DNA from 3 places in the Streptomyces sp. O3 genome. Region 2 is predicted to be linked to each of the others. Evidence: riboswitches for the same ligand, from Rfam matches in the RefSeq annotation. Region 2 holds a riboswitch; each other region holds the start of a gene.
The links. Region 2 has a riboswitch for cyclic di-AMP ahead of ACX6XY_RS14795 (M23 family metallopeptidase). Riboswitches for the same ligand answer to the same signal wherever they lie in the genome.
Positions count from the first base shown of each region.

Region 1: linked by a shared signal. The riboswitch ahead of ACX6XY_RS15390 (M23 family metallopeptidase) and the one ahead of ACX6XY_RS14795 (M23 family metallopeptidase) in region 2 are both predicted to bind cyclic di-AMP.
Region 3: linked by a shared signal. The riboswitch ahead of ACX6XY_RS00905 (M23 family metallopeptidase) and the one ahead of ACX6XY_RS14795 (M23 family metallopeptidase) in region 2 are both predicted to bind cyclic di-AMP.

Region 1 covers NZ_JBTVYK010000026.1:75,257-85,657, reverse strand. Annotated here, with positions in the region: gene ACX6XY_RS15405 (asparagine synthase-related protein) at 1-1,450, shown strand, start outside; gene trmB (tRNA (guanosine(46)-N7)-methyltransferase TrmB) at 1,836-2,660, shown strand; gene ACX6XY_RS15395 (PrsW family intramembrane metalloprotease) at 2,715-4,091, shown strand; gene ACX6XY_RS15390 (M23 family metallopeptidase) at 4,302-5,405, opposite strand; cyclic di-AMP (ydaO/yuaA leader) riboswitch at 5,416-5,571, opposite strand; gene ACX6XY_RS15385 (PP2C family protein-serine/threonine phosphatase) at 5,765-6,949, opposite strand; tRNA gene ACX6XY_RS15380 (tRNA-Met) at 7,113-7,186, opposite strand; gene ACX6XY_RS15375 (SLC13 family permease) at 7,251-8,693, opposite strand; gene ACX6XY_RS15370 (cupin domain-containing protein) at 8,918-9,352, opposite strand; gene ACX6XY_RS15365 (helix-turn-helix domain-containing protein) at 9,404-10,387, shown strand; gene ACX6XY_RS15360 (polyamine aminopropyltransferase) at 10,369-10,401, opposite strand, start outside.
Region 2 covers NZ_JBTVYK010000025.1:52,732-63,132, reverse strand. Annotated here, with positions in the region: gene ACX6XY_RS14815 (aspartate aminotransferase family protein) at 1-1,104, shown strand, start outside; gene ACX6XY_RS14810 (helix-turn-helix domain-containing protein) at 1,189-1,899, shown strand; gene ACX6XY_RS14805 (DUF6126 family protein) at 1,983-2,099, shown strand; gene ACX6XY_RS14800 (tyrosine-protein phosphatase) at 2,136-2,933, opposite strand; cyclic di-AMP (ydaO/yuaA leader) riboswitch at 3,362-3,517, shown strand; gene ACX6XY_RS14795 (M23 family metallopeptidase) at 3,522-4,586, shown strand; gene ACX6XY_RS14790 (SGNH/GDSL hydrolase family protein) at 4,798-5,619, shown strand; gene ACX6XY_RS14785 (MBL fold metallo-hydrolase) at 5,772-6,974, shown strand; gene ACX6XY_RS14780 (ATP-binding protein) at 7,502-9,496, shown strand; gene ACX6XY_RS14775 (roadblock/LC7 domain-containing protein) at 9,567-10,010, shown strand; gene ACX6XY_RS14770 (DUF742 domain-containing protein) at 10,013-10,387, shown strand; gene ACX6XY_RS14765 (GTP-binding protein) at 10,365-10,401, shown strand, end outside.
Region 3 covers NZ_JBTVYK010000001.1:183,583-193,983, forward strand. Annotated here, with positions in the region: gene ACX6XY_RS00890 (bifunctional acetate--CoA ligase family protein/GNAT family N-acetyltransferase) at 1-695, opposite strand, end outside; gene ACX6XY_RS00895 (HPr family phosphocarrier protein) at 832-1,113, shown strand; gene ACX6XY_RS00900 (GntR family transcriptional regulator) at 1,303-2,049, opposite strand; gene ACX6XY_RS00905 (M23 family metallopeptidase) at 2,250-3,065, opposite strand; cyclic di-AMP (ydaO/yuaA leader) riboswitch at 3,079-3,267, opposite strand; gene ACX6XY_RS00910 (M16 family metallopeptidase) at 3,472-4,839, opposite strand; gene ACX6XY_RS00915 (M16 family metallopeptidase) at 4,881-6,278, opposite strand; gene ACX6XY_RS00920 (DNA gyrase/topoisomerase IV subunit A) at 6,541-9,003, shown strand; gene ACX6XY_RS00925 (CobW family GTP-binding protein) at 9,058-10,164, opposite strand; gene ACX6XY_RS00930 (citrate synthase/methylcitrate synthase) at 10,269-10,401, opposite strand, start outside.

The DNA of each region.
Region 1 (10,401 bases), on a different contig from region 2:
GGACGCGACGCGCGCCGTGGACGGCGTACGTGACGCGCTCGTCGACGCGGTGCGCGCCCGGCTGTCCGCGCCCCGCCATGTTCCGGACATCGATCCGGGTCCGGTGCCCGGCATGGGTCCCGCCGAGCGCCGGGCCCCCCGGCTGCCGGCGCCCGGCATCGGCGCCGACCTGTCCGGGGGGCCCGCGTCCGGGACGCTCGCGCTGCTCGCCGCGGGTCTGCCGGGGCTGCCGGGCACGGTGCTCGGGCATGGCACAGGGGCCGGGGAGCGGCTGCTCGCCGTCACCTTCAACGACCTGACGGCCAGCGGCCGCGAGGCCGAGCTGGAGCGCGCCGGGGCCATCGCGGCGAACCCCCGGCTGCACCATGTCGTCGTCACCGGCGGCGAGGAGACCCTCCCCTACGCCGACCTGGACGGACCGCTCACGGACGAGCCGGGGCCCTCGCTGGTGCTGGCCGGGCGGCACCGCGCGCGACTCGCCGCGGGCAGCGCCGACCACTTCACCGGCGGCGGCGCGCGGCAGGTCCTGGACGCGCATCCGGCCCGGCTGGCCGATCTGCTGATGGACCGGCGCCGCCGCCATCTGGTGCGCCCGGTCGCGGCGCTGGCGAAGAGCGAAGGATCGGTCCTGGTCCCGGCGAAGGTCTACGCGGCCGCGCGCCGACTGGCCCGTACGTCCTACCGCTCCGGGCTCGGGGACGCCGCGCTGCGGCTGCGGGACGGGCGCTTCGACGAACCGCCGGGCGCGGTGGGAGCCTCCCTCGCGGCACTCACCTGGGCCAGGCCGGGACCGGCCGCGCGCTGGCTCACCGGGGAGGCGCTCGCCGAAGTATCGGTTCGCCTGGAGCAGGCCGCCATGCGTCCGGGGCCCGGTCCGGGGCAGCACCCCGGCGAGCTGCGCGCGCGTGCCGCGCTGGCCCGGCACGCCGCGGATCTGCGGGTTCTGGAGCAGGCCGCCGAGGTCCGCTCGCAGCGGCTGCACACGCCCTTCCTGGACAACCAGGTGGTACGGGCCTGCCGCGCGCTGCCGGAAGCGCTGCGGGTCCGGCCGGGCGCCCGCGCGGACATCCTCCGTGCGGTGCTGGAGGGCGCCGGGGTCACGGAGCTGCCGCCCGGCTGGGGCGCCGCCTCGCATGCCTCGTCCGCGGCGGCGGTCGGCACGGGGCTGCGCGTCGCGGTCGGCTCCCTGGTCGACCTCTTCGGTACGCCGCTGCTCGCGCAGGCGGGTCTCGTCGAGGCCAGAGTCGTCCGCAAGGCCCTGCGCGCGGCGGCCGACGGCGCGGGGCTGCCCCTGGACGGCCTGGCCGAACTCGTCTCGACAGAGCTCTGGCTCCGCCGCCTCCTGTCCCGCCGCGGCACCTGCTGGACCGGCACCCCGACCCGCACCCGCGCGGTCCCCGCCGGGATATCCCCCAGGCGGGGCGCACTCGGGGGCGCGGGCCGCACCTGAACCACGAGAGGCCGCGTGGCGCGGGCCGCGGGTGGGCCGGGCCGTGCTGGTCCGGGCTGGTCCGGGCCGTGCTGGTCCGGGCCGCGGCGGACCGCACGGAAGGTCGGGCCGGGTGAGGGGCGCGTGCGGGGTCGTGGGTCCACTCGGGCACGCGAGACTCCGGCGGGCTCGGGCGTACGAGAGGCCGCGAGGCGCGGGTCGCGGGTGGGCTGGACGGGAGCGCCGGAGCCGGAGGCGGCGCGCCGGAGCCGGGGGCGGCGCGCGGGAGCCGGGGCGGCGTGCCGGAGCGGGGCGGGCGTGGGACCCGGACGGGCGCCCTGTGGGAGTGGTCTGCGGGCGGGGCGGGCGTCGGTCGGGGTGCGTGGGGGTCGCGTAAAATCGGGGCATTGTGTCTGACGATCACCACGCCTCCCGACCCCACGGCGCGCCCCGCTTCCCCGGAGGCCCCACACCCGACCCCGCGGGGTCGCACCACGAGCGGCGCATCCGCAGTTTCCAGCCGCGCCGGAGCCGGGTGACCGCCAGCCAGGGTGAGGCCCTGGAGCGGCTGTGGCCCAAGTGGGGCCTGGACATCGACGGACGGCGCGTCCTCGACCTCGGTGAACTCTTCGACGGCCGCCCCGTCGTCCTGGAGATCGGCTTCGGCATGGGCGAGGCCACCGCGCAGATGGCGGCCGACGACCCGGAGACCGGGATTCTCGCGGTCGACGTGCACACACCCGGCCAGGGCAACCTGCTCGGTCTCGCGGACCGGAACGGCCTGTCCAACATCCGCGTGGCCAACGGCGACGCGATCATCCTCCTCCGCGAGATGCTGGCCCCCGAGTCGCTGGACGGGCTGCGCGTCTACTTCCCCGACCCGTGGCCCAAGACCCGGCACCACAAGCGGCGCATCATCCAGCCGGACTTCCTCACCCTCGCCGCGCCCCGGATGAAGCCCGGCGCGCTGCTGCACTGCGCGACCGACTGGGAGCCCTACGCCGAGCAGATGCTCGAGGTGCTCGACGCGCACCCCGACTTCGAGAACACCCAGCCAGGCGGCGGCTTCGCGCCCCGCCCGGCGTTCCGGCCGCTCACCCGGTTCGAGGGCCAGGGTCTGGACAAGGGGCACGTCGTCCACGACCTGCTGTTCACCCGCACCGCCGCGCTCACCTCCGAGAGCGCCCCCGAGGGCGGCCCCGGAAGCGACCCCGAGAGCGCGCGCCCCTGAGCTGGTCCGGGGCACCGTCGCGGACCGCCGTCGTCCCTCGTTAGGGTCAACGCCGTGGCCGTCAGCGATCCGTATCCGCCGTCCGAGGTCCCGCACGTCGAGGGGCCGAGACCGCGCCGTACCTCCTGGTGGCGGCACAGGGCCGTACGGGCGGGCGCGCTGGTCGCTCTGCTCGCCGTGTCCGGGGTCGTCATCCTGGCCCTGGTCAGGGAGCAGACCGGCACGGAAGGCTTCCTCGTCGGGCTCGGGCTCGCGGTGCTGCCGGTACCGCTGCTGACCGCCGCGTTCCGCTGGCTGGACCGGGTCGCGCCGAGCCCCTGGCGGAACCTGGTGTTCTGCTTCGCCTGGGGCGCCTGCGCCGCCGCTCTCATAGCGATCGTCGCGAACTCGTTCGCGATGAACTGGATAGCCGCCAACACCCCCGACCGGACCGACGCCGACGCGCTCGGCGCGACCGTCATCGCACCGGTCGTCGAGGAGACCGGCAAGGCGGCCGCGGTCCTGCTGGTCTTCCTGTTCCGCAGGCGGGACTTCACCGGGATCGTCGACGGCGTGGTGGTCGCCGGAGTCACCGCCACCGGCTTCGCGTTCACCGAGAACATCCTCTACCTGGGCAACGCCTACGGCATGGACGCCGACGGCGGCTTCCCGGACGGCGGTCTCGTCGACGACACCGGCGCCGACCTGCCGTCGATGACCGTCCTGACGTTCTTCGTACGGGTCGTCATGTCGCCGTTCGCGCACCCGCTGTTCACCGTGCTCACCGGCATCGGTTTCGGCATCGCCGCGCACGCGGCGCACCGCCAGCGGACGCGCCGGGTGCTGGCGCCGGTCGGCGGGCTGCTCCTGGCGATGGGCATGCACGCGCTGTGGAACGGCTCCGCGGTCTTCGGCGGCCTCGGCTTCTTCGCCGTCTACGCGTCCTTCATGGTTCCCTGCTTCGGGCTGCTGACCTGGCTGGCGATCTGGACCAGGCAGCGCGAGCTGCGCATGCTGCGCGAGGAGTTGCCCGCCTATGTGCGCGCCGGCTGGCTCGCGCCGCTGGAACCTCGGGCACTCGCCTCGCTGCGCGCCCGGCGCATCGCCCGCGCGCACGCCGCCAGGACCCAGGGCCGGGACGCGGCCCGCGCGGTCGCCGACTACCAGCGCTGTGCGACGTCGCTGGCGCTGCTCAGGAACCGGGGCCGCGGCGGCCGGGCGGGCGCCGACTTCGTCGTACGGGAGCGTGCGCTGCTGGACGAGCTGTGGCGGCACCGCGGCACGGCGCGCCCCGCACACGCCCACGCGGCCTGGGAGACGGCCCCGGCGGTCCCACCGGTCCCGGCCTCGGTCCCGCCCTGGCCGGTCGGCCCCGGCTACGGCCCCGGCTACGGCTACGGCTACGGCTACGGCGCGGGATACGCGGGGCCGCACCACCCGCACAGCGGCTGAGCGCGGCCCACCGCGGCCAGCGGCACGACCACCACAGGCGAACGCGCGTGCGTTTCACGTGAAACCGCGTTCCGGGCACGCGTCGTACCGCGGGCATGCGTCGTACCGACAGCCCTGGCGTCGGGGGGGGTGCCGCCAGGACTGCCGGAGTCCAGGGGAATCAGAGTCAGAGATTCGCGAGCGGAGGGCCGGGAACCGAGGCCTGACAGATCAGGGGTTGAGGCCCTTGCTGCGCAGCCACGCCCTCGGGTCCACCTTGCCGCCGCCGGGCGACTCGACCTCAAGGTGCAGGTGCGGGCCCGAGGAGTTGCCGGTGGAGCCGACCCGGCCGATGACCTCGCCCGTGGTGACCTTCTGGCCCGCCGTGACGGCGATCGACGACTGGTGGCTGTAGGAGACCTCCGTGCCGTCGTCCAGCTCCAGGACGGTGCGGTACCCGTACGCGCTGCCGTGCCAGCCAGCGAACTTGACGGTGCCGCTGTGCACGGCCTTGATCGGCGTACCCGTCGGGGCGGCGAAGTCCAGCCCGGTGTGGTACCCGGACGACCACATCGGGCCAGCCTGCCCGTAGGTCGAGGTGATCGTGTAGGAGGAGGTGGGGAGCGAGAAGCTCGCGGCGAGCTTGGCGAGGCGCTCCTCCTCGGCCTTGCGCTTGGCCTCTTCCTCGGCCTTGCGCTTCTTCTCCTCTTCAGCCTTGCGCTTGGCTTCCTCTTCGGCCTTGCGCTTCTTCTCGGCCTCGGCCTCGGCGTCGCTGCGCGCCTTCGCGGCGTCCTCAGCGGCCTTCTTGGCGGCGGCGTCCGCCGCCGCGACCTGCTCGGCGGTCGCGGCTTGGTCCTGCTTGCGCTCGGCCTGCTGCACGATGCGGGCGCGCAGCGCCTCACCGGCGTCCACCGAGCCCTGCTCACCGTCGGCTTCGGCGCCCGCGGTGGCCTGCGAGACCGTGGCCACGCCGCCGAGCTCGGCGGCGGACTCGGACTCGCTCTCGTCGCCGTCATCGGACAGCAGCGAGCCCACGTCCGGAAGCTTGTCCGTCACGCCCGAGAGGTCGGGCATGGATATCGGGGCCGCCGACTTGTCCTGCGCGGTGGCGATGCCGCCCGCGCCGACCGCGGCGATGACGCCGACGCCGAGCACCGTGGAGCTGCGGGCGAATCCGCCGCGCTGCTTGGCGACGCGGTGCCTGCCGCGCACGGGGCGGATGGACTCCTCGGTGGGATTCCACTCCCCCACGGGCTCCTCAAGAGCGAGAGAGCCGGGCTCGTAGCCGTCGTCCGGCAGGTACGAGACTTCGGGGGCAGGCCTGTTGGACGCCACTGGGGCGCACTCCTTTCCTTCCTCTCGCCTACCGGGTTAGCTGACGGGTTCGGAACAGGAAGGTTTCCTACGGGCACTCCAGCGCCTCGGTTGAAGCGTGTCGCGCCCGATTCACCCCAAGTAGGTGGTTCCCCGGCTCCCTTGCGGGATTAGGCGTGTGAGCACGGAGCCGACTCTTGTGACGGCTGGGACGACCGCGCTGCGTTATCGAACGTTAATAGACCCCGACCCCGGATTCCAAGCCGTTCCCACTGATCGTTCAGGATCTCGGCCGTGGACTTAACGGGGCATGGAGGGTCCAAATCGGGCGAGTCGACTCCTCCGGATCGGCACTGATTTTCTTGACGGTGTGTCAGTCGTTATGCGGAGGGGTCCCCTTCGGTCACCTTCGGTGACATCGCGGGTCGGCTGACCGCGAGCAGCGCCATGTCGTCGGTCGTGACGCCTCCCGTGTGGCCGTGCACTTCGTCGGCCACGGTGCCGAGCAGCGCGTCGGGGCCCGGAAAGACCCGCCCGCTCAGCCGCGCCGCCGGATCGTAGAAGACGTTTCCCGCGTCCCGCGCTTCGGAGAGCCCGTCCGTGTAGAGCAGAAGCGTGGCCCCCACGGGGAACTCGGCCTCGGTCACCCGGTCCGGCCAGCCGCCCAGGTCGCCCATCCCGAGCGGCAGCGCGGGCTCGTCGGGGGTCAGCACCCGCAGCGCCCCGTCCGCGCACAGCAGCAGCGGCTCCGGGTGCCCCCGGTTGATCAGGCGGATGACGCCGTCGCCGTGCGGGATCTCCGCGAGTACGGCCGTGGTGAACCCCTCGAACGCGTCGAGCCCCTCGCGCCGGGTGCCCTCACGGGTCAGGGCGCGCTCCAGGCGCTGCGCCACGGCCGCCAGGGTCGCCTCGCCCTCGGCGGCCTCCCGGAAGGCCCCGATGACCACCGCGACCGCCTCGACCGCGCCGAGGCCCTTGCCGCGTACGTCGCCGACGATGAGCCGTACGCCGTGCGGGGTGTCCTGGACCGCGTAGAGGTCGCCCCCGATGAACGCGTCGGCCTGCGCGGCCTCGTAGCGGGCGGCGATGGCGAGCCCGCGGATGCTGGGCGGCGGCTCCGGCAGCACGGCCCGCTGGGCCGCCTCGGCGATATGACGGACCGAGGCGAGCTGCTCGCCTCTGCTGCGGACGACGAGGTTGATCACGATCGCCAGAGCGGCCACGGTGGTGACCGTGACCAGTTCGGTGGTCTCCTGCGGAAACCCCATCGTGCCGTAGTACATCTGCGGCCCGATGACCGACGCCGACGCGGCGATCCCGATCAGGACCGTGCCGCTGAGCGCGAAGAACGGCGCGGCGATCAGCGGGGCGGCCGAGAAGAACGGCGCGGCGGTGAACCTGGGCGGGGTCAGCAGGGCGACGGTCAGCCCGACGGCGATCAGCAGCACCGGCAGCGCGCGGACGAAGGTGATGCCCCGGTCCCGGTCCCAGTGCCGAGGCCGGTGCCGTCCGACCGGTGTCCCCGGCGCCCCTGCTCGATGGCCCACCCGTTCGTCTCCCGCCACGTCCGCCCCGTACCGGCCGCGGACCGCTGCCGCTGTTCCCTCAGCCTTCCCGCAGCGGGGGCCGCGGGCTACCGGATGTGCGCCGAACGGGTGACGAGGGAAGCGGGGAAGCGGGAAACGCGTCAGGCCCGACAGCTCGAAAGCTGCCGGGCCTGACGTTCAGTAGCGGGGACAGGATTTGAACCTGCGACCTCTGGGTTATGAGCCCAGCGAGCTACCGAGCTGCTCCACCCCGCGTCGGTGAACTCAACTATACGCCATCCGGACGGGCCTCCCGACCACGTTCACTGTGGCGTCCGCCTCAGAGGTCGATGCCGAGCACCAGCGCCCCCAGCGAGTAGACGGTCGCGGTGACCAGCACGACTCCGATGACGTTCAGCCAGACGCCGCCCCGGATCATCTGCCCGATGGTGATCTTGTCCGTACTGAACACCACGGCGTTCGGCGGAGTCGCGACCGGGAGCATGAACGCGCACGTGGCGGCCAGCGCCACCGGCAGCGTGAACAGCAGCACGTCCTGATCCGTCCCGGCCGCGACCGCCGCCATGACCGGCACGAAGGTCGCCGTGGTGGCGGTGTTGCTGGTCAGCTCGGTCAGCAGCAGGATCACGACCACGATCACGACCACCAGGAGCAGCACCGGCAGCGCGTCGAGCCCGCCGACCTGGTCGCCGATCCACGCGCCGAGTCCGCTCGCGCCGATCTGCGCGGACAGCGCCAGACCGCCGCCGAAGAGCAGCAGGATGCCCCACGGCACATCTCGGGTGTCCTCCCACTCCAGTACGCGCTTGCCGCCGCCGGACGTGACCGGCAGCGTGAACAGCGCCACCGCCGCCAGCATGGCGACCCCCGCGTCGGACACATGGTCGTCCACCCAGGCCACGTACGGGCTGAGCACGCCCACCAGGACCCACAGCAGGGCGGTGGCGGCGAAGACGGCGAGTACGGTCCACTGGCCGCGCCCCATCGGCCCGAGCTCCCGCCTGCGCTGCTCGATCAGCTCCCGGCCGCCCTCGATCTCCCTGATGCCGGGGCGGAAGACCCGCGTCAGCACCAGCCAGGCGATGACGAGGAAGACCGCGGCCAGCGGCACGCCGAACAGCATCCACTCGAAGAAGGTGATGTCGATGCCCTGCTCGGATTTCAGATAGCCCTGGAGGAACGCGTTGGGCGGGGTCCCGATGACGGTGCCGAGCGAGCCGATGGACGCCGCGTAGGCGATGCCGAGCAGCAGCGCGGTGGCGAAGTTCGCGTCCTGACGGCCGCCGCGCAGCCGCGTCACCAGGCCGAGCACCGCGACCCCGATGGGCAGCATCATCACCGTGGTGGCGGTGTTGGAGATCCACATGCTGAGCAGCGCGGTGGCCAGCATGAAGCCGCCGATCATGCGCATGGGGCTGGTGCCCACGAACAGCACCGTACTCAGCGCGAACCGGCTGTGCAGGTTCCAGCGCTGCATGGCCAGGGCGATGATGAAGCCGCCCATGAACAGGAAGATGACCGGATTCGCGTACGGGGCGGCGGTGTCCTTGATGGGGGCGACGTCGAGCACCGGCATCAGCACCAGGGGCAGCAGCGCGGTGGCGGGCAGCGGCACGGCCTCCGTCATCCACCAGACCGCCATCAGCGTGGCGACCGCCGCCACGTTCTTGCCGTCCGCGGAGAGCGAGTCGGGCAGGACCAGGCGGACGAGCAGCGCGAGCACGACACCGGCCCCGAGCCCGATCCACTGACGCGGAACCACCGCGCCCGCCCCGTCTCGCCCGTCTCGTCCGTCTCGTCCGTCTCGCCCTACTCGCTCCTCTCCCTTTTCCTGCCCCTCTCGCCCTTCGCTGAGGCTGGGCTCCGACATCAGGCATCCCCCCTGTGGCATGTACACCCTCTACACCCTCGCCGCGAGGGCGGGGGACAACATCCCACCGGGGGTGGCCTGCGACAAGACCCCGTACGCGACGGCCTGGAGGCGCGCTACAGGGCGTGGCCCGTGGTCGCGTCCACATGGGCCGGGACCTCGTCGTGGCGGTCGCCGACGGTGAGCGTCCCAGTGGGCTCGAACATCAGGATCGCGGCGCCGTCCGGCGCGTACGGCTTGTGCTCGACGCCGCGCGGGACGGTGAAGACCGACCCGGTGGGCAGCGTGACCGTACGCTCCCCCGCGGGCTCGCGCAGGGCGATGCGCAGCTCCCCGTCGAGTACGAGGAAGAACTCGTCGGTGTGCTCGTGGGCGTGCCAGACGTGCTCGCCCTCGACCTTGGCGACGCGTACGTCGTAGTCGTTGACGCGCTGGACGATACGGGGGCTCCACAGGGCGTCGAAGGAGGCCAGCGCCTGGCCCAGGGCGACGGGCGCGGGGGAATCGATGAGGGAATCGATGAGGGGCGGCGTACCGGTTTCGTTGCTCATGCGTCCATGGTCACCGCGACGCTCCGTGCCCACGAGTGCTAGAAATCGCATATGCCGCAAGGATCCTCGCACCGGGTCGTCGTGATCGTCGACGAGAACTCCAACCCGTTTGAACTCGGCTGCGCGACCGAGGTGTTCGGGCTGCGCAGACCGGAACTCGGCCGGGACCTCTACGACTTCGCGCTGTGCTCCCCCGAGCCCCGGACCCTGATGCGTGACGGCTTCTTCACGCTCACGGGAGTCGCGGGTCTCGCGGCCGCCGACACCGCGGACACGTTGATCGTGCCCAACCGCCCCGACACCGAGGCCCCGCGCCGTCCGGCCGTCCTCGACGCCGTACGCCGGGCGCACGCGCGCGGGGCTCGTCTGGTGGGCTTCTGCAGCGGCGCCTTCACGCTCGCCGAGGCCGGGGTGCTGGACGGCCGCCGGGCCACCGCGCACTGGCAGTGGGCGGACTCCTTCCGGGCGCGCTTCCCCGCCGTACGACTCGAACCCGACGTGCTGTTCGTGGACGACGGCGACATCCTCACCGCGGCGGGCAGCTCGGCCGCGCTCGATCTCGGGCTGCACCTGGTCCGCCGCGACCACGGGGTGGAGGCCGCGAACTCGGTGAGCCGCCGCCTGGTCTTCGCGGCGCACCGGGACGGCGGGCAGCGCCAGTTCGTGGAGCGGCCGGTGCCCGAGGCGCCCGACGCGTCCCTGGCCCCGGTCCTGGCCTGGGCCCAGGCGCGTCTCGACACCCCGCTCACCGTCAGCGCGCTCGCGGCCCGCGCCGCGGTCAGTCCGGCGACCCTGCATCGCCGCTTCCGCGCTCAGCTCGGCACCACACCGCTGGCCTGGCTGACCGGCGAGCGGGTCGCGCTCGCCTGCCGCCTCATCGAACGCGGCGAGGAACGCCTGGACGTGGTCGCCGCACGCAGCGGCCTCGGCACGGCGGCCAACCTCCGCACCCGGCTGCGGCACACGACGGGCCTGAGCCCGTCGGCGTACCGGCGCAGGTTCGGGCCCGGTACGCCCTACGCGCGGGCGACATAGACCGTGTTGGTGGC
Region 2 (10,401 bases):
ACCCGCTTCGACTGCCAGCCCCTGCCGGGCCTGCTCGCCGAGCGGCTGCTGAGCCACAGCCCGCACCTGGACCGGGTGTTCTTCGGCAACAGCGGCACCGAGGCCGTGGAGACCGCGCTGAAGTTCGCCCGGTACGCGACCGGCAGGCCCAGGATCCTGTACTGCGCGCACGCCTTCCACGGGCTGACCACCGGCTCCCTCTCGGTGAACGGCGAGGCCGGGTTCCGCGACGGCTTCGCGCCGCTGCTGCCGGACACGGCCGTGCGGCTCGGCGACCTGGCGGCGCTGGAGCGGGAGCTGAAGCGCGGGGACGTCGCGGGTCTGATCGTCGAGCCGATCCAGGGCAAGGGCGTGCACACGCCGCCCCCCGGCTATCTGCGCGCCGCCCAGGAACTGCTGCACCAAAACCGGGCGCTGCTGATCGCCGACGAGGTGCAGACCGGCATCGGCAGGACCGGTGACTTCTACGCCTACCAGCACGAGGACGGCGTGGAACCCGACCTGGTCTGCGTGGCGAAGGCGCTCTCGGGCGGCTACGTACCGGTGGGAGCGACCCTCGGCAAGGACTGGATCTTCAAGAAGGTCTACTCGTCCATGGACCGGGTGCTGGTGCACTCGGCGAGCTTCGGCGCCAACGCCCAGGCGATGGCGGCGGGGCTCGCGGTGCTGTCCGTCATGGCGAACGCGGACGTCGTCGCACACGCCCGCGCCATGGGCGAGCTGCTGACGTCGCGGCTCGCCGCGCTCGTCGACCGGTACGAGCTGCTGCACGAGGTACGCGGGCGCGGGCTGATGATCGGCATCGAGTTCGGGAAGCCCTCGTCGCTGAAGCTGCGCACCCGGTGGGCGGCGCTCCAGGCCGCGCGCAAGGGGCTGTTCGCGCAGATGGTGGTCGTACCGCTGCTCCAGAAGCACCGGATCCTCACCCAGGTCTCCGGCGACCACCTGGAGGTGATCAAGCTGATCCCGCCGCTGATCATCGACGAGGCGGACGTGGACCGCTTCGTCACGGCCTTCACCGCGGTCATGGACGAGGCGCACGGCGGCGGGCTCATGTGGGACTTCGGCAGGACCCTGGTGAAGCAGGCGGTCGCCCAGCGCTGACGGCTTGCTCGGCCTGCTTGCGCGTGATTTGCCTCTGGGGCAAGAAAATTGCCTGAAGGGTAAGAGTCTGGCTCAATCGGCTGCATGAGTCCCGCCGACCCCGCTGACCCCGCCGAACCCGCCGAACCCGCTGAACCTTCCGAGCCCGCCAGACCCGCCGGGCCCGCCGGGCTTTCCGCGCCCAGCGGTGCGGGGGGCGAGCTGCCCGCCGTGGCCCCGCAGCTCCACGCCCTGCGGCGGCGCGCCTCGCTCACGCTGGAGGCCGCGGCCGCCGCGGCCCAGCTCTCACCCGCGCATCTCTCCCGGCTGGAGACCGGGCAGCGCCAGCCGTCCCTGCCGACGCTGCTCGTGCTCGCCCGTACGTACGGGACGACGGTCTCGGAGCTGCTCGGGGAACGCGTCACCGACCGGGACGCGGTGCTGCGCGGGGACGCGCAGGAGGCGACCGTCGCGGGCGGCTGGAGCTACCGGCAGGCCGGGGCGCCCGGCCGGGGCATGCAGGCGCTGCGGGTGCGGGTGCCGCACGGGGCGCAGGGCGACATCGTGCGGGTGCATCCGGGGGAGGAGTGGCTGTACGTGCTGGCCGGGACGCTGCGGCTGCGGCTCGGGGACTCGGCGCACGTGCTGCGGCCCGGCGACAGCGCCCACTTCGACTCGCTCACCCCGCACCGGATCGCCGCCGCCGACCGGGGCGGCGCCGAGCTGCTGTTCGTCCACACCCTGCTGCAGAGCCCGACGGACGCGCTGTGCCTCGGCGCGGCCACGGGTCACCGGATCACCGGAGACGCGACATGACCGAGCCCGAGCGGCCCGCCCACACGTCCGATGCCGTGGCCAGCCCTGGGCCCAGGCCCAGGCCCAGGCCCAGACCCAGGTCCATGGAAGAGAAGTTCCCCCGCGCGCTCTGGGTCCGGCTGATCGTCTATGTGGCCGTCGGCCATGTGTTCGCGGCGTTCGTCTACCTGCTGTTCGTACTGGGCGCACAGAACCAGTAGCCCGGAGCGGCGGCCGCCCGAAGCCGTGGCCGACGGTCAGTCCAGGAGCTGCTCGCGCAGGCGCTCGCGCGTGTCGGGCGTCAGCCGCAGCCCCTCTTCGAGGTAGCGGTCGACGGAGCCCCAGGTCTCCTCGATCGTGTCGAACGCCGCCTGAAGGTACTCGGCGCGCGCGTCGAACAGCGGGCTGAGCAGCTCCATGACCTCGGGCGACATCGCGCTCGCACCGCCGTCGCCGCGCTGTACCTTGTAGCGGCGGTGGGCGGCGTTCGACGCCAGGTAGTCGGTGAGGACGGCGGAGCGCTCGACGCCCACGGCGAGCAAGGTGACGGCGATCGACAGGCCCGCGCGGTCCTTGCCCGCCGCGCAGTGCATCAGCGCGGGCACGCTGTCGTCGGCCAGGGCGTGCAGCACCCGGCTGTGCTCGGCGGTCCGCTCCTTGATGATCATGCGGTACGTGGTGAGCATCCGGTCCGCGGCCTGTCCGTCGGCCAGGGCCGCGCGCAGCTCCGCTATCTCGCCGTCCCGGACCATCTTCCAGAACTCCGCGCCGTCGGCTGGGTCGGTCAGCGGCAGGTTCACGTTCCGCACGCCGGGGAGTGCGATGTCGGGGCCCTCGAGCCGCTGGTCCGCGGCGTTGCGGAAGTCGAAGATCGTATGCAGTCCGAGCGAGGCCAGGAACGCGGCGTCGGTCTCGGTGGCGTGCGCGAGGTGGCCGCTGCGGAAGAGCCGCCCGGCCCGTACCCGCCTGCCGTCCACGGTCGGCAGCCCGGCGACATCGCGGAAATTGCGCACTCCGGCCAGCTCGGGCTCGGTCGACGGGACCTGCTGCGTCACGGGGGCTCCTCCCAGTAAGCCGCCGGCGCTGCTCGCCCGCGGGGCGCGTCTTCGACGATACGACATCGGTATGACATCGATGCCTGCGTCAACCACCTGTCCCGACGTGACACCGATGAGACCTCATGCGCCCTAAGGGTCAAATGCCCGATTCAGACTGTTCGCGGTAACTAGCCCTGGAATAACGGGCTATGGCGTCTCGCTGGTGAGCGGGATCATATTCGTGACGGTCTGTTGCCTACGCCCCGCCTCAACTCCCCACGGATGCGCGGATGGTGGGAGTGACCCATCAACGGAGCGTCACGGGAGGCGCATAGCCGCAGCGGCTGTGGCCCGTGGGGCTGGAACCAACTGCTTGTCTCCGCGGTTCCCACTCGCTTACGGTCGCCGACGTCCGGGTGGACGCCCAATCCTGCCGCCGTCCGGACTCCGCACACCCACCCGTCCACGGCAGGAGCGGGGGACCCACGGTAGAACGCCGTTCCGGGACTCCGGAGCGGCTTGGGGTGAAGCCGCGTGAGAGCGCGGCCGGGCAGCTCCAGCCCGAACCCGACAGCTCACCTCGCAGGCGCCGGAGAGGAACTCGCCATGCCCGCGAAGGGTAAGCACCGCCGACCCAAGTCCACACGGATCAGCCGCCAGTTCGCCGCCGTCGGCACCGGTGGCGCCGCGCTCGCGCTGCCGCTGTTCGCCGCCAACAGCGCGCAGGCCGCGCCCGCCGCGGCTACGGCCACCATGCCCCAGAGCACCCCCGAGGCCGCACCGGCCACGGTGGCGCGGACCGCGCCCGCCGCCGCTCCGCAGGCCGCCGCGACCGCCGCCCCCGACGCCGCGCAGCGGGCCTCCGCGCGCACCTACTCCGTGGTGCCGGGCGACTCCCTGTCCCGTATCGCCTACCAGGAGCGCGTCGACGGTGGCTGGCAGCAGCTCTACCAGGACAACCGCTCGGTCATCGGCGACGATCCGGGGCTGATCTTCCCCGGTACGGAGCTGAAGCTCGACGCGGAGGCCTCCGCCCCGGCGAGCGCCCCGGCCAAGACGCAGGCCAAGCCGAAGAGCCACGCCAAGCCGAAGAGCCACGCGAAGCCCAAGGCCAAGGCCGGGAGCCACGCCAAGCCGAAGTCCAAGACCGAGGCCAAGTCCAAGACCGAGGCCAAGTCCAAGACCGAGGCCAAGTCCAAGTCCAAGTCCAAGACCGCCACGTCGCGCAGCACCGCGTCCCGGTCCACGAAGCCCGCCGCCACCACCACGGGCTTCACCGCCCCGGTCGCCGCGGGCATCTCCACCCAGTACCGCACCGCCGGCGCCATGTGGTCCAGCGGCTACCACACCGGCACCGACTTCGCCGCCCCCACGGGCACGCCCATCAAGGCGGTCGGCGCGGGCACCGTGGTGTCCGCGGGCTGGAGCGGCTCGTACGGCAACGAGGTCGTCATCCGGCACGCCGACGGCCACTACTCGCAGTACGCCCACATGTCCTCGCTCGGCGTCTCCGCGGGACAGCGGGTGTCCGGCGGCCAGCAGATCGGCCTGGTCGGCTCCACCGGCAACTCCACCGGACCGCACCTGCACTTCGAGATCCGCACCGGCCCCGGCTACGGCTCGGACGTCGACCCGCTCGCGTACCTGCGCTCGCACGGCGTCTCCATCTGACGCCACGGCGCCGCCCACGGCGGAACGCGACGGCCGGAACCCCGCCACGGGGTCCCGGCCGTCGCGCGTATGACGTACCCGCCCTGTTCCCGTCTTCCGTCTCCCCGTCTATTCCTGCACGCGCGCGTCGATGTCGGTGGCATATCTCACCCGCCGTCAAGACCTGGCTACGGTCGCGTAAGTCACACCGATAGGTGAAAGATAAGGCGACGTGGACCACGATTCGACATCCCCCATCCGCAGTGACGCGACTGACGTATTCGGGTCGTACGTGGCTGTCGGCGACAGCTTCACCGAAGGCGTCGGCGACCCCGGCCCCGACGGCGCCTACGTCGGCTGGGCCGACCGGCTCGCCGTCCTGCTCGCCGACCGCCACCCCGAGCACTCCTTCCGCTACGCCAACCTCGCCGTACGCGGCAAACTCCTCGACCAGATCGTCGACGACCAGGTGCCGCGCGCCAAGGAGCTCGCCCCTGAGCTGGTGAGCTTCTGCGCGGGCGGCAACGACATCATCCGGCCCGGCAGCGACCCCGACGACGTCGCCGAACGCTTCGAGCGGGCGGTCGCCGACCTCACGAACTCGGTCGAGACCGTCATGGTGACGACCGGGTTCGACACGCGGGGCGTCCCCGTGCTGCGCCATCTGCGGGGCAAGGTCGCCACCTACACCGCGCACGTCCGGGCCATCGCGGACCGCTACGGCTGCCCGGTGCTCGACCTGTGGTCGCTGAAGTCCGTACAGGACCGTCGGGCCTGGGACGACGACCGGCTGCATCTCTCGGCCGAAGGGCACACGCGGGTCGCCCTGCGCGCCGGTCAGGTGCTCGGCCTCGAGGTTCCGGCCGACCCCGACCAGGAATGGCCGCCGCTGCCGCCGCGCGGGGCCCTGGAGGACCGGCGCGACGACATCCAGTGGGCGCGCGAGTACCTGGTGCCCTGGATCGGGCGGCGACTGCGCGGCGAGTCCTCCGGCGACCACGTGTCGGCGAAGCGGCCGCACCTGACACCCGTGCGGGACACGAGCAGCGCGTAGGTCTGGATCACCGGCAGCGGAATCCCTGAGCCGCCCCGCACGTTGAGCAGGCATGGGACCGGTGTCTCGCGTGGCGGCGGTCGCCCGGCTGGCCGCGCTGTGTCCGTGTGCGTGGCCATAATGAAACTCTGAGCGACCCACCAGGAGGTCTCGTGACGGCCAAGCAATCCCTGCGCTCCGGACTCCGCGCGCGGCGGCCCGAGGCCTTCGGCGCGGACGCGACGGGCGAGCGGCTCGCCCGTATCCGACGATCGCCGCATTTCGCCCGAGGGCAGTTCCAGAACCCGGTCGGGGTGTCCGTACGGCCCACCGGTTCCGCGGTGGAGCTCGCGAGGCGGTACTTCCGCAAGGAGGAGCGCGCCCGCCGCGCGCCCGCCGGGCCGGTCCCCGTGCACGCCACCACCCTCGCCGACCTGGCCCGCCCACCGGCCAGCGGACTGCGGCTGACCTGGATGGGCCACTCCAGCGTGCTGGCCGAGATCGACGGCAGGAGGGTGCTTTTCGACCCGGTGTGGGGCGAGCGCTGCTCGCCCTTCTCCTTCGTCGGCCCCAAGCGGCTGCACCCGGTGCCGCTGCCGCTGGCCGCGCTGGGCCCCGTCGACGCCGTCGTCATCTCGCACGACCACTACGACCATCTGGATCTCCCCACGATCAAGGCCCTGGCGGGCACGGACACGGTCTTCGCGGTGCCGCTCGGCGTCGGCGCCCACCTGGAACGCTGGGGCGTCGGCACGGACCGGCTGCGCGAGCTCGACTGGCACGAGAACACCAAGATCGCGGGGCTCGAACTGACCGCGACCCCGGCCCGGCACTTCTGCGGCCGTGGCCTGCGCAACCAGCAGCACACCCTGTGGGCCTCCTGGGTCGTCGCGGGCGACAGCCACCGGATCTACCACAGCGGGGACACCGGCTACTTCCCCGGCTTCGCGGACATCGGCGCCGGGCACGGCCCGTTCGACGCCACGATGATCCAGATCGGCGCCTACAGCGACTACTGGCCGGACATCCACATGACGCCCGACGAAGGCGTACGCGCGCACCTCGACCTCCAGGGCGGGCCGCACGGCACCCTGCTGCCGATCCACTGGGCCACCTTCAACCTGGCCCCGCACCCGTGGGCCGAGCCGGGCGAGGGCACCCTCGCCGCGACCCGCCGCGCGGGCGTCGACATCGCGCTGCCCCGGCCGGGCGAGCCCTTCGAGCCCGGTTCGGACACCATGCCGTGCACGCCGTGGTGGCGCGGCGTCGCACCACCGGCCGACACGGCGTCACCGGCCACCGGAGACACGACGCCAGCCGGTTCCCCGCGCACACCCGAAGGCACCGGCGAGCCCGAGCCGACACCGGCGGCGTAGCAGCCGCCCACGGCCCTGGTCGCCTCCGCCCCCGTCACCTTCGACCTAAGTTTCACTCTCTGTATTGACGCGCTCGGGCGCGAGCCGGGCACCCGACCGGGTGCCGGCCGGGTGCCCCCAGGGTCCGGGTGGGGCCGTGTCGAGGAGTGGGGGAGGGGTGCGGGGTGCGGGACCGGGGACGTGGGCCCGCTCTCGTACTGGCTGAAAACCGCAGGAGAACAGACGTTTCTCGGCCATGCGCGCGAGCCCCCTGAGGGATTCGTTCGGCCGTGCGGGGCCTCATACCAGAGTGGGACGCTCTTCGCTGGACTTTGCCAACTGACTCTCGCGCACGACATGTTGGCGACTACTGTGTGTGCTCGCTGAGGCGACGCCGAGACGCCTTCCGACGCTCGGCATGCCTTCGCGCGCGATGCCGTATGCCTTCACGTCGTCATGCCTCCATGGCGTCGTTCACCAACGAAAGCCGAGCCCTACGCACCCTCCCCGCCGACCCAGGCGAGAGGAACCCCCATCCGAGGACGCTGATGTCTCACCCTCGTGAACCGGCCGCACGCGCAGACCGCCGTGAGGGCGGGCGGCACGGCAGACCGGGACCCCGCAGCACGGCCCAGCCGCCACCCGAGGCCCAGATACGCCGCCAACTCCTGCGCAGCGCGGTCCTCCCGGCCGTCGCGGTGGCTCTGTGCGGAGCGGGCGCGGTGCTGTTCGCCCTCCGCCTGACGGACGCCCGGCCGACCGCCACCCAGTGGGCGGTGCTCATCGCCGCCGCGGCCGTCGCCGTCGCCGCGATCGCGGCCGCCGCAGTCGCCGCGGGCCGCGCCGCGCAGACCGTGCTCGACCGCCTCGCCGCTCTGCGCCGCACCAGCGCCCGCGGCCAGTCCGAACTGCGCGGCGTCGTCGAAGGGCTGCGCCGGGGCGAACGCCCACCGGCCCGCACCGCCGCCGCGCCCCCCAGCGCGGCGGCCGACGAGTTCGACCTGCTCGCCGACGAGCTGAGCCGTGCCCAGGACATGGCGGTGGCCTCGGTGGTCCAGGCCGCCCAGCTGTCCAGCCACGCGGGCAGCGAACAGAAGGTCGAGGTCTTCGTCAACCTCGCCCGCAGGCTCCAGTCCCTGGTGCACCGCGAGATCCAGCTCCTGGACGAGCTGGAGAACGAGGTCGAGGACCCGGAGCTGCTCAAGGGCCTGTTCCACGTCGACCACCTGGCCACCCGCATCCGCCGCCACGCCGAGAACCTCGCCGTGCTCGGCGGCGCCATCTCCCGCAGGCAGTGGTCCAACCCGGTCACCATGACCGAGGTACTGCGCTCCGCCATCGCCGAGGTCGAGCAGTACTCACGGGTCAAGCTGGTGCCCCCCATCGACGGCACCCTGCGCGGGCACGCCGTCGCCGACGTCATCCACCTGGTGGCCGAACTGGTCGAGAACGCCTCGGTGTTCTCGGCCCCGCACACCCAGGTACTGCTGCGCGCCAGCCATGTCACGGCCGGGCTCGCGATCGAGGTCGAGGACCGCGGGCTCGGCATGTCCGTCACCGAACAGAACAAGATGAACACCCTGCTCAGCGACCCCGACCAGGTCAACGTCGCCAGCCTGCTCTCGGACGGGCGCATCGGGCTGTTCGTGGTGGCCGCGCTGGCTCGCAGGCACGGTGTCGCGGTGCGCTTGCAGGCCAACATCTACGGCGGTGTGCAGGCCGTCGTCGTGCTGCCCCAGGGAGTGCTCGGCGCCGAACAGCCCCAGCAGGGTCAGCAAACTCAACAGGGCCAGCAAGTCCAGCAAGTCCAGCAAGTCCAGCAGATCCAGCGGCAGGCCGAACGGCAGCAGCCGCCCCAGCCGACCCAGCAGCCCACGGCGACCCAGCAGCCCACGGCGGCCCAGCAGCCCACGGCGGCCCCGCCCGCCGGGATCGCGCCCGAGCGGAGCCAGCAGCCCACCCACGTCAGCAGCCTGCCGGAACCCTCGCGGCTGGCCGTGCCGCCGCCCCCGCCCCCGCAGCCCCACACCGCGGTGCACCTCCCGCAGCAGCCGCGCCGGGACGACGCCCCGGCGGCCAACGGCGCCAAGGCGACCCCGCCCCCCGCGGGCGGCACTCCGCTGCCGGTACGCGCGACCTACGAGGAGCGGCCGACCCCCGCCGACGCCGTACCCGGCATCCGCACCGAGGACCGCGCCGCCGCCACAGAGCACGGGCTGGCCGGACCGCCGGCCGACGGTCCGGGGCACGCCGAACAGCGGGGCCGCCCCCGGCTCCCCAAGCGGCGCGCGCAGGAGCACATGGTGCCGGAGCTGCGGAACGGCCCTGTCGCGCCAGCGCAGGACAGCGCGCACCTGGTCGGGCACGATCCGGGCCTGATGGCCGCCTTCCAGCGGGGCATAGGCCTCGCGGAAGACCAAGACCAGTACCAGGACCAACACCAGCCCCCACACGAGCACGAGCGCGAGCACCAAGACCAGTACCAGTATCAGGACCGGGCCGCCGAGCAGGTCCCTCAGGACAGGAGCGAACCGGCCGGATGACCTCCATATGACCTCCCGAACCCCCTCGCCCTTACCCGACCGCCGTATCCCCCAAGGAGTCTGATCCACGATGGCGAGCGATGTGCCCCACGGCCACGCATCCGACCTTGACTGGCTGTTGAGCGGGCTGGTGCAGCGCGTGCCGCACACCCGCAGCGCGGTCCTGCTCTCCTGCGACGGACTGGTCAAGTCCGTGCACGGCCTGGAACCCGACAGCGCCGACCACATGGCCGCCCTGGCCTCCGGCCTCTACTCACTGGCCCGCAGCGCGGGCGCCAGGTTCGGCGAAGGCGGCGAGGTGCGCCAGGTCGTGGTCGAACTCGCCGACACCCTGCTGTTCGTGTCCACCGCGGGCTCCGGCACCTGCCTGGCCGTGCTCGCCGGACGCGAAGCCGACGCGGCCGTACTCGGCTACGAGATGGCCATGCTGGTCAAGAGCGTACGTCCCTATCTGGTCACTCCGGCCAGGCAACCGGCCCAGACCCCGGTGGCGCACTCCGCCCCAGGGGCCTGAGCGTGGCGGCCCCGCAGGACGGGCCGTGGCTGGACGACGCGGCCGGCCGACTGGTCCGCCCCTACACGGTCAGCAACGGCCGGACCACGCCGTCGGCACCACTGGACCTGCTGTCCCTGGTGATGCCCACCGGGACGCTGCCCGCAGGGCAGTTGGGGCCCGAGCACAGCCAGGCGCTCGGGCTGTGCGGCGGCCGCCCCACATCGGTCGCCGAGATCGCGGCGCAGCTGAGACTGCCCGCGGTCGTGACCAAGGTGCTGCTGGCCGATCTCGTCGACTGCGGGGCGCTCACCGCCAAGGCGCCCGGATTCCGTCACCATCCCACCGACCGGTCCCTTTTGGAGGCAGTGCTCGATGGTCTACGACGAAGGCTCTGAGCCCTTCCCCAACG
Region 3 (10,401 bases), on a different contig from region 2:
CCGGTGCCGCCGGGGCGCCGCCCGGCGCCGACGACCGCGACCGAGCCCGGCGTGAGCAGCCGCCGCACCGACCGCGCCTCGGCGCGCTGCTCGCGGGCGCGCTGCACGGCGAGCGAGCGGTCGGTCGGCTCCAGGCCGAATTCCAGGCGGACGACACCGTCCTCGAAGCTGCGCTTCTGCTGGTAGCCGGCGTCCGTGAACACCTTGATCATCTTGGCGTTGGCGGGCAGCACCTCGGCCACGAAGCGGCGTACCCCCCGCTCGCGGGCGACCGCGCCGATGTGCTCCAGGAGGGTGGAGGCGACGCCCCGGCCCTGGTGCGCGTCCTGGACCAGGAACGCCACCTCGGCCTCGTCGGCGGGCGCCGACGCCGGTCGGCCGTGCTCGTCGATCCGGTCGTAGCGGACGGTCGCGATGAACTCGCCGCCCACCGTGACCGCGAGTCCGACCCGGTCCACGTAGTCGTGGTGCGTGAAGCGGTGTACGTCCTTGGCGGACAGCCGTGGATAGGGCGCGAAGAAGCGGTAGTACTTCGACTCGTCCGAGACCTGTTCGTAGAAACTGACCAGCCGCTCCGCGTCCGCGCTGGTGATCGGCCTGATCCGGGCGGTGCCCCCGTCGCGCAGCACCACATCGGCCTCCCAGTGGTCGGGGTAGGCCGCGTCCTGCGGCGGCTGCTCCTGCGGCGGCTGCATGGAAGTCAGCGTACGGGTCGCGGGCCGGCGTGGAGCACCGCAGGGTGGGAGCGGGCGGCGGCGTGGCAGAACCACCCGCCGCCTCATGCGACACTGGTCTAGACAAGGCAGAGTGACACCTGAAGGGCAGCATCACATGGCTGAGCGCCGCGTCAACGTCGGCTGGGCTGAGGGCCTCCACGCCCGCCCCGCCTCCATCTTCGTCCGCGCGGCCACGGCCGCCGGGGTCCCCGTGACGATCGCCAAGGCCGACGGCGACCCGGTCAACGCGGCGTCCATGCTCGCGGTGCTCGGCCTGGGCGCCCAGGGCAACGAGGAGATCGTCCTCGCCTCCGACGCCGAGGGCGCGGACGCCGCTCTCGACCGTCTGGCGAAGCTGGTCGCCGAGGGGCTCGAGGAGCTTCCCGAGACGGTCTGAGCCCCCCCTTGCGGCTAAACCGCCGCCGCTCTCGCGGACGTGGTTTCTCTGCGTTGGGGTTGCTCAATTGATGGTGGCGGTGTTCTCGATTCGAGAGCATCGCCACTTTCATATGCGGGCGCTCGCTCGTAAATGGGCAGCGCAAAACACACCCGCGAATATCCCACCGCTTTGTATACGGCCCTTCGGTTAATTGCGGGCGCTCGCGATGTTTACGGTGTGTTGCGAATTCCTCACACGCTTCGCCGGGCGGTCGGCGGAGCGGCCCGCCGACCGGTCCGCGGACCGCTCACCCGGCCGGTCCTTCGGGCCGGTGAAGCGCGGCCGGTGCGCGGCGGCCGTGCGCTCGGCGTGCAGCGCGGTGAGCGCCCTGGCGCGTTCCGCGTCCCCGCGGGCCACGGCGTCGACGATCGCGCCGTGCTCCGCCCAGGACTCGGTGGGCTGGGCGGCCGGGTCGACCGTGTACATCCAGGTGACCTTGTGCCGCAGCTGGGTGAGCAGGGTCGTCAGGCCCGGACTGCCGCAGGCCTGGGCGAGCGTCTCGTGGAACCAGCCGCCGAGCGCGCGCAGATCCTCGCTGTGCCCCCGGCGGGCCCGCTCCTGGCCGAGCCGCACCAGTCCGCGCAGCACCTTGAGGTGCGCCTCGGTGCGCCGCTGGGCGGCCCGTGCCGCGCCCAGCGGCTCCAGCAGGGTACGCATCTCCAACAGGTCGGCGGCCTCCTGGACGCTGGGCTCGGCGACCTGGGCGCCGACGTGCCTGCGGGTGCGTACGAACCCCTCGGCCTCCAGGGTGCGCAGGGCCTCCCGCACCGGGACCCGTGAGACCCCGTACCGGCGCGCGAGCAGCTCCTCGGTGAGTCTGCTGCCGCGTTCCAGCACACCGGACACGATGTCCTCCCGGATGGCCGTGCATACCGAGTGCGCGGGAACGCGCATGACCTGTCCACCGCCTTAATATCCGCGAAACGCGGTCGATTGACGCCTGTTCGGCGACTCTATTGCAGCAGACGTGGATTTCCGATGGGTGACCGGAATCCATGGATATTTTTTGGACAAGCTGGCGCACGCCTCGAAAGCCGAAAGCCCCGGCTCGGGGAGCCGGGGCACAGGGGGCGTGCGGGACCTGCGGGACGGGGTCAGACGGCCACGCCGTGCGACCGCAGGTACGACACCGGGTCGATGTCCGAGCCGTAGTCCGGGGAGGTGCGGGCCTCGAAGTGCAGGTGCGGCCCGGTGACGTTGCCGGTCGCGCCGGAGAGGCCTATGCGCTGGCCGGGCGTGACGCTCTGGCCCACGGAGACGCCGAGCGAGGACAGGTGTCCGTACTGGGTGTACGTGCCGTCGTTCATCCGGATCACCACGTTGTTGCCGTACGCCCCGCCCCAGCCGGCCTCGACCACGGTGCCGGAGCCGACCGCCAGAACCGGGGTGCCGGAGGCGGCGTGGAAGTCGACGCCCGTGTGGCTGCCGGAGGACCAGACCGCTCCCCCGGCCTGGTATCCGGTGGAGACGTACGAGCCCGCGATCGGTGAGACATACGCGTTCAGCCGGGCCCGCTCAGCCGAGCGCGCGGCGCGCTCCTTCGCCGCCTCGGCCTCGCGCGCCTCCTTGGCTTCGCGTGCCGCCTCGGCCTTACGCGCCGCCTCCGCCTCGCGTGCCTCCTTGGCCCGCTCCTCAGCCTCGCGCTTGGCCTCGGCGGCGGCCTGCTCCTTGGCCGCGGCCTGCTCGGCGGCGTCCTGCTGGGCGCTGGCCTGCGCGCTGATCCGCTCGGCGAGTACGTCGTCGGCGGCGGCGACGGCCTGGTTCAGACCGGTGTCGGCGCCGGGGTGGGCGGCGAGCGCCGGAGAGGCGAGTGTGCCGATGACGCCGGTGGTGGTGAGGGCGGCGACGCCCGCGACGTTCGCGCCCGTGCGCGTCAGACGGCTGGGGCGACGGTGCTTCCCGGATGCCATGAAGTGGCGGGTCCTTTCCTTCCTTCTCGCCTACCGGGTTAGCAGGGGGGTACCCCCTGGCCCTTAAGGCCTTGGGGGAGGGTTCGGAGCAGGAAGGTCTCCTACGGGCCCCACGCGGGGAGGCGCCCGATTCACCCCAGGGACTGCGTGGGTCCCCGGCTCCCCAGGCTCGCGCCTGACGGGGACTCGGCGATGGCTGTCCGGTGCCGCGGACGCGGCGTGTAGCCGACGAACAGCGCCCCGACGCTAAACGGGGCGTCTTTCGCGCCACAAACGGATCGGGCCCTTTGAGGCACATCCCACAGGACAGACCGTCAATCTCGGTGCCATTTCGGACATTAAGGGACCCCGGTGGTCGCTCGACCACCGGGGTCCCCGGTCCGGCACGGGCGCTCCGCTCGGCCGACTAGCCGGTGACGACCGTTACTTCACCGATTCCGAGGGCCTTGACCGGCTCGGCGATCCGCTCGGCGTCGCCGACCAGGATGGTGACGAGCCGGTCTACCGGGAAGGCGTTCACCGCGGCGGCGGTGGCCTCGACGGTGCCGGTCTCGGCCAGCATCCGGTACAGCCGCGCCTGAAAGTCGTCCGGCAGGTGCTGTTCGACCTGGTCCGCCAGGGTGCTCGCGACGGCGGCGGCGGTCTCGTAGCGCAGCGGGGCGACGCCCACCAGGTTCTGCACCGCGACGTCGCGCTCGGCGTCGGTGAGGCCGTCGGCGGCGAGGGTGCGCAGGACCTGCCACAGGTCCTCCAGGGCGGGTCCGGTGGACTCGGTGTCCACGGAGCCGTTGATGGCCAGCATCGAGGCGCCGTTGCCCGCGGCGTCCGAGCGCAGCACCTGGGCGAAGGCGCGCACACCGTAGGTGTAGCCCTTCTCCTCGCGCAGAACGCGGTCCAGGCGCGAGGTGAGGGTGCCGCCCAGGCAGTAGGCGCCGAGCACCTGGGCGGGCCAGACCCGGTCGTGCCGGTCCGGGCCGACCCGGCCGATGAGCAGCTGCGTCTGGACGGCGCCCGGACGGTCCACGATGACGACGCGACCGGTGTCGTCGGCGGTGACCGGCGCCGCGGGGCGGGACTCGGGCGCGGCCCCCGTCCACTCGCCCAGCGACGCGGCGAGCAGTTCGTCCAGGTCCGTGCCGGAGAGGTCGCCGACCACGACGGCGGTGGCCGTCGCGGGCCGCACATGGGCGTCGTAGAACGCCCTGACGGCGGTGGCGTCGATGCGCTCGACGGTCTCCTCGGTGCCCTGGCGCGGGCGCGACATGCGCGCGGTGGCGGGGAACAGCTCCTTGGACAGCTCCTTGGCCGCGCGGCGGCTCGGGTTGGCCATCTCGTGCGGGATCTCGTCCAGGCGGTTGCGCACCAGCCGACTGACCTCGCTGTCGGCGAAGGCGGGCGCGCGCAGCGCGTCGGCGAGCAGGCCGAGCGCCTTGGGAAGCCGGGAGACCGGGACTTCGAGCGAGAGGCGTACGCCGGGGTGGTCGGCGTGCGCGTCGAGCGTCGCGCCGCAGCGCTCCAGCTCCGCGGCGAACTCCTCGGCCGAGTGCTTGTCGGTGCCCTCGGAGAAGGCGCGCGCCATGATGGTGGCGATGCCGTCCAGGCCGTCCGGCTCGGTGTCCAGCGGGGCGTCGAGGTTGACCTCGACGGCGACCACCTGCTGGCCGGGGCGGTGGCAGCGCAGCACGGTCAGGCCGTTGGGGAGCGTGGCGCGCTCGGGGGCGGGGAAGGCCCAGGGCGTGGCCTGGCCCGGCTGGGGCTGGGGGTGGAAGTCCATGGTCACGGTGGCTTCGCCGGTCGTGGTGTGCTGGGCCTGGGTCACTTCGCCGCCTCGTCTTCCTGTACGTCGTTCCCGGCGGCGGCCGCGTCGTGCGCCCCTGCCTCGTCCGCTGGCCCCTCGTCGGCCTCGTCGGGCGCGGTCGGCTCGTACACCAGCACCGCGCGGTTGTCAGGCCGCAGCCGGGCCGCCGCGACCTCCCGGACCTCCGCCGCGGTGACGTCGAGCACGCGCTGTACGGCGGTCAGGGCGAGCTGCGGGTCGCCGAACAGCACGGCGTACCGGCACAGTTCGTCGGCGCGTCCGGCGACCGTGCCGAGCCGGTCCAGCCACTCGCGCTCCAACTGCGCCTGGGCGCGCTCCATCTCCTCGTCGGTCGGGCCTTCGGCCGCGAACCGGGCGAGCTCCTCGTCGACGGCGGCCTCGATGTCCGGGACCTCGACGTCATGCGAGGTCTTGACGTCCAGCCAGCCGAGCGAGGGCGCCCCGGCCAGCCGCAGCAGACCGAATCCGGCCGCGACGGCGGTACGGTCCCGGCGCACCAGGCGGTTGTACAGCCGGGACGACTCGCCGCCGCCCAGGACGGTGAGCGCCACATCGGCCGCGTCGCACGCGCGCGTGCCGTCCTCGGGGAGCCGGTAGGCGGCCATCAGGGCGCGGGCCGGGACCTCCTCCTCGACGACCTCGCGCAGCTCCTCGCCGATGGTGTCGGGCAGCGCGCCGTCCCGCGGGGGCTGCTTGCCGTCGTGTGACGGGATGGAGCCGAAGTACTTCTCGATCCAGGCGAGGGTCTGCTCCGGGTCGATGTCGCCGACCACCGACAGCACGGCGTTGTTCGGCGCGTAGTACGTACGGAAGAACGTCCGCGCGTCCTCCAGGGTGGCCGCGTCCAGATCGGCCATCGAACCGATCGGCGTGTGGTGGTACGGGTGGCCCTCGGGGTAGGAGAGGGCCGTCAGCTTCTCGAAGGCCGTGCCGTAGGGAACATTGTCGTACCGCTGGCGGCGTTCGTTCTTGACGACGTCCCGTTGGTTCTCCATGGACTCGTCGTCGAGCGCGGCCAGCAGCGAGCCCATCCGGTCGGCCTCCAGCCACAGGGCCAGTTCCACCTGGTGGGCGGGCATCGTCTCGAAGTAGTTGGTGCGCTCGAAGCTGGTGGTGCCGTTGAGCGAGCCGCCCGCCCCCTGCACCAGCTCGAAGTGGCCGTTGCCCTGCACCTGCTTCGAGCCCTGGAACATCAGGTGCTCGAAGAGGTGCGCGAGGCCCGTACGGCCCTTGACCTCGTGGCGGGAGCCGACGTCGTACCAGAGACAGACCGCGGCGACCGGGGTGAGGTGGTCCTCGGAGAGCACCACCCGCAGGCCGTTGGCCAGCCGGTGTTCGGTCGCTGTCAGGCCGCCGGTGCCGGCCTGCGCTGTGGCCGTGTGACCCATGGGCATGTGGTCCCTTCGATCGCGTGCGGAATCGCGTGCTGACTCTTCCCCGCGGGCCTGCGCCGACTCGCGTCGTTGACATGCGACGAGGAAGTCCTGTCACTGTATGCAAGCGCACGGACATCTGGCGAAGTTCCCACCGCCTCTCTGCTCTCAGCGAGCATCGGCGACCCCGTTGCACGGGTCGCGGTCCGCGTTGTCAGTGGCTCGGTCCACAATGGTCCGCGTCAGAAGCCCGACTTTTGTTGGTGAAGGAGCCGCAGCCGCGATGGCCCGCCGCAGCACGAAGACCCCGCGCCCCTCAGACGACACCGACTACGAGGAGAAGATCCTCGACATCGACGTCGTCGACGAGATGCAGGGCTCCTTCCTGGAGTACGCCTACTCGGTCATCTACTCACGCGCCCTGCCGGACGCCCGCGACGGCATGAAGCCGGTGCAGCGCCGCATCGTCTACCAGATGAACGAGATGGGCGTGCGCCCCGACCGCGGCTATGTGAAGTGCGCCCGCGTCGTCGGCGAGGTCATGGGCCGCCTGCACCCGCACGGCGACGCCTCGATCTACGACGCGCTGGTGCGCATGGCGCAGCCGTTCTCGATGCGGCTGCCGCTGGTCGACGGACACGGCAACTTCGGCTCGCTCGGCAACGACGACCCGCCCGCCGCGATGCGGTACACCGAGTGCCGGATGGCCGACGCCAGCTCCCTGATGACCGAGTCCATCGACGAGGACACGGTCGACTTCGCCGCGAACTACGACGGCCAGGAGCAGGAGCCGACCGCGCTCCCGGCCGCGTACCCGAACCTGCTGGTGAACGGCGCGTCCGGGATCGCCGTCGGCATGGCGACGAACATGCCGCCGCACAATCTGGGCGAGGTCATCGCGGCCGCCCGCCACCTCATCAAGCATCCGGGCGCCGACCTGGACACCCTGATGCGTTTCGTTCCGGGTCCTGACCTGCCCACCGGCGGCCGGATCGTCGGCCTGGGCGGGATCAGGGACGCGTACGACAAGGGCCGCGGCACGTTCAAGATCCGCGCCACCGTCACGGTGGAGGACGTCAGCGCGCGGCGCAAGGGCCTGGTCGTCACGGAACTGCCGTTCACGGTCGGCCCGGAGAAGGTCATCTCCAAGATCAAGGACCTGGTCGGCTCGAAGAAGCTCCAGGGCATCGCGGACGTCAAGGACCTCACCGACCGCAACCACGGTCTGCGCCTGGTCATCGAGATCAAGAACGGCTTCAACCCGGAGGCCGTCCTGGAGCAGCTGTACAAACTGACGCCGATGGAGGAGTCCTTCGGCATCAACAACGTGGCCCTGGTGGACGGCCAGCCGCTGACGCTGGGCCTCAAGGAACTGCTCGAGGTCTATCTCGACCACCGCTTCAACGTCGTGCGCCGCCGCAGCGAGTTCCGGCGCGGCAAGCGGCGTGACCGGCTGCACCTGGTGGAGGGGCTGCTCGTCGCGCTGCTCGACATCGACGAGGTGATCCGCCTCATCCGGTCCAGCGAGAACTCCGCGCAGGCCAAGGAGCGCCTGGTGGAGCGGTTCTCGCTGAGCGATGTCCAGACCCAGTACATCCTGGACACGCCACTGCGCCGGCTGACCAAGTTCGACCGTATCGAGCTGGAGTCCGAGCGGGACCGGCTCAACTCCGAGATCGAGCAGCTCACCAAGGTCCTGGAGTCGGACGCGGAGCTCCGCAAGCTGGTCTCGTCCGAACTCGCTTCGGTGGCCAAGAAGTTCGGCACCGAGCGGCGCACGGTGCTGCTGGAGTCGGCTGGGGTCCCGGCCGCCGCCGTGCCGCTGGAGGTGTCGGACGACCCGTGCCGGGTGCTGCTGTCGTCGACGGGGCTGCTGGCCCGTACGGCGGGCGGCGAGCTCGCCTTCGACACGGAGGCCAAGCGCACCAAGCACGACGTGATCGTCTCCGCGGTGCCCGCGACCCAGCGCGGCGAGGTCGGCGCGGTGCTCTCGTCGGGTCGCCTGCTGAGGCTGAACGTCATCGATCTGCCCCAGCTGCCCGAGACCGCGGCCGCGCCGAACCTGGCGGGCGGGGCCCCGGTCTCGGAGTTCCTCACCCTGGAGGGGGACGAGAGACTCGTCTGCCTGATGACGCTCGACGAGTCGTCGCCCGGCCTGGCGCTCGGCACCGAACAGGGCATCGTCAAACGGGTGGCGCCCGACTATCCGGCCCACAAGGACGAGCTGGAGGTCATCACCCTCAAGGAGGGCGACCGGGTGGTCGGCGCGGTCGAGCTGCGGACCGGCGAGGAGGACCTCGTCTTCATCACGGACGACGCCCAGCTCCTGCGCTACCAGGCCTCGCAGGTGCGGCCGCAGGGCCGTCCGGCCGGAGGCATGGCGGGTATCAAGCTCGGCCAGGGCGCCAAGGTGATCTCGTTCACCGCGGTGGACCCGGCCGCGGACGCGATGGTGTTCACGGTGGCGGGGTCGCGCGGCACCCTGGACGACTCGGTGCAGACCACGGCGAAGATCACGCCGTTCGACCAGTACCCGCGCAAGGGCCGGGCCACCGGCGGCGTGCGGTGCCAGCGCTTCCTGAAGGGCGAGGACTGTCTCTCGCTGGGCTGGGCCGGACCCGCTCCGGCGCTGGCCGCGCAGAAGAACGGCGCACCGGCCGAGGTCCCGGAGACCGATCCGCGCCGGGACGGCTCCGGAGTCTCGCTGCCGAAGCCGGTCGCGGCGGTGGCGGGGCCCGCGGTCTAGCGGCCTGGCGGCGGTCTAGCGGGGGGGCTGGGTCCTGTCTCCCCGAGACAGGACCTAGTCGAGCGGTACGTCGGAGGTGTCCGGGTCGCCCCTGCGGGGCTCCCGGACGTCCTCCGCCTCCTGGACGTACCGCAGGACGCCCCACATGGCCTCGGGACCGGCGGCGGCGCCGTGCGGCTGGGTGCTGACCGGGCACGTCTGGAGCTGCTCCAGCAGCTTGTCGCCGTCGATGCCGGATCCGATCAGCACCAGTTGCGTACGGCGCTGCTCGCCACGGGGCCAGGGCTCGGGGTAGAACCGCAGAAACCGTCCGACGGCGTGCAGCGCGTACCGGTTGCGCGGGTCGTGCGCGCCGAAGTCGACGAAGCCCTTGATCCGGTAGAGCCCTTCGGGCCTGGCGTCGAGGAACTCCAGCAGCCGACTCGGGTCCAGCGCCTCGTCCGAGGTGAACGACACGGTCTCGTAGGCGGCGTGCAGATGCCCCTCATGCCCGTGCGCGTCGCCGTGCCCGTCGTCGGGGCCTGCCAGGTCGTCGAACGACAGCTGCCCGAACCGCTCTTCCTTCGGCTTGCTCTCGAAGAGCAGCTCCGGGTCGATCCGCCCGTACGCCGCCGCGACCACCGCCGCGCCGTCCCCGAGCCCCGCGACTTCGGCCCGTACCCGCCGCCGTTCGCTCTCCCCCACCCGGTCCGTCTTGTTGAGCACGATCAGATCGGCGAGCGCGAGATGCCGGTCGAGCTCGGGGTGCCGCTGCCGGGTGGCGGTGAACTCGGCGGCGTCGACGACTTCCAGCAGTCCGCCGTACACGATGTGCGGGTTCTCGCTGGCGAGCAGCATCCGCACCAGCTCCTGCGGCTCGGCCAGACCACTCGCCTCGACCACGATCACGTCCAGGCCGACCGACGGCCGGGTGAGCTTGTCCAGATACGCGTCGAGCTCACTGCCGTCCACGGCACAGCACAGACACCCGTTGCCGAGCGAAACGGTGGAGCCGACCTGTCCCGCCACCGTCATGGCGTCGATCTCGATCGACCCGAAGTCATTCACGATGACGCCGATCCGGTTGCCGCCGCTGTGCCGCAGGAGATGGTTGAGCAAGGTCGTCTTGCCCGACCCCAGAAACCCCGCGAGGACGACGACGGGGATCTGCCGCTGGCTCACACTGGACCTCTCGTACGCTGCCGACACCGCCCGCCAGCATAAGCGCAGCGGTGCGGGAGCCCGCGTGCTCAGGCCTCCCCGCGTGCTCAGGCCTCCCCGCGTGCTCAGGCCTCGGCGGGAACCGGCTGCGGCGCGGGAGGGCCCTGGTACCGGGCCGCCGGGCGGATGATCTTCGAGTCCTCGGCCTGTTCCAGGATGTTGGCGCTCCAGCCGATCACCCGCGCCGCCGCGAACGTC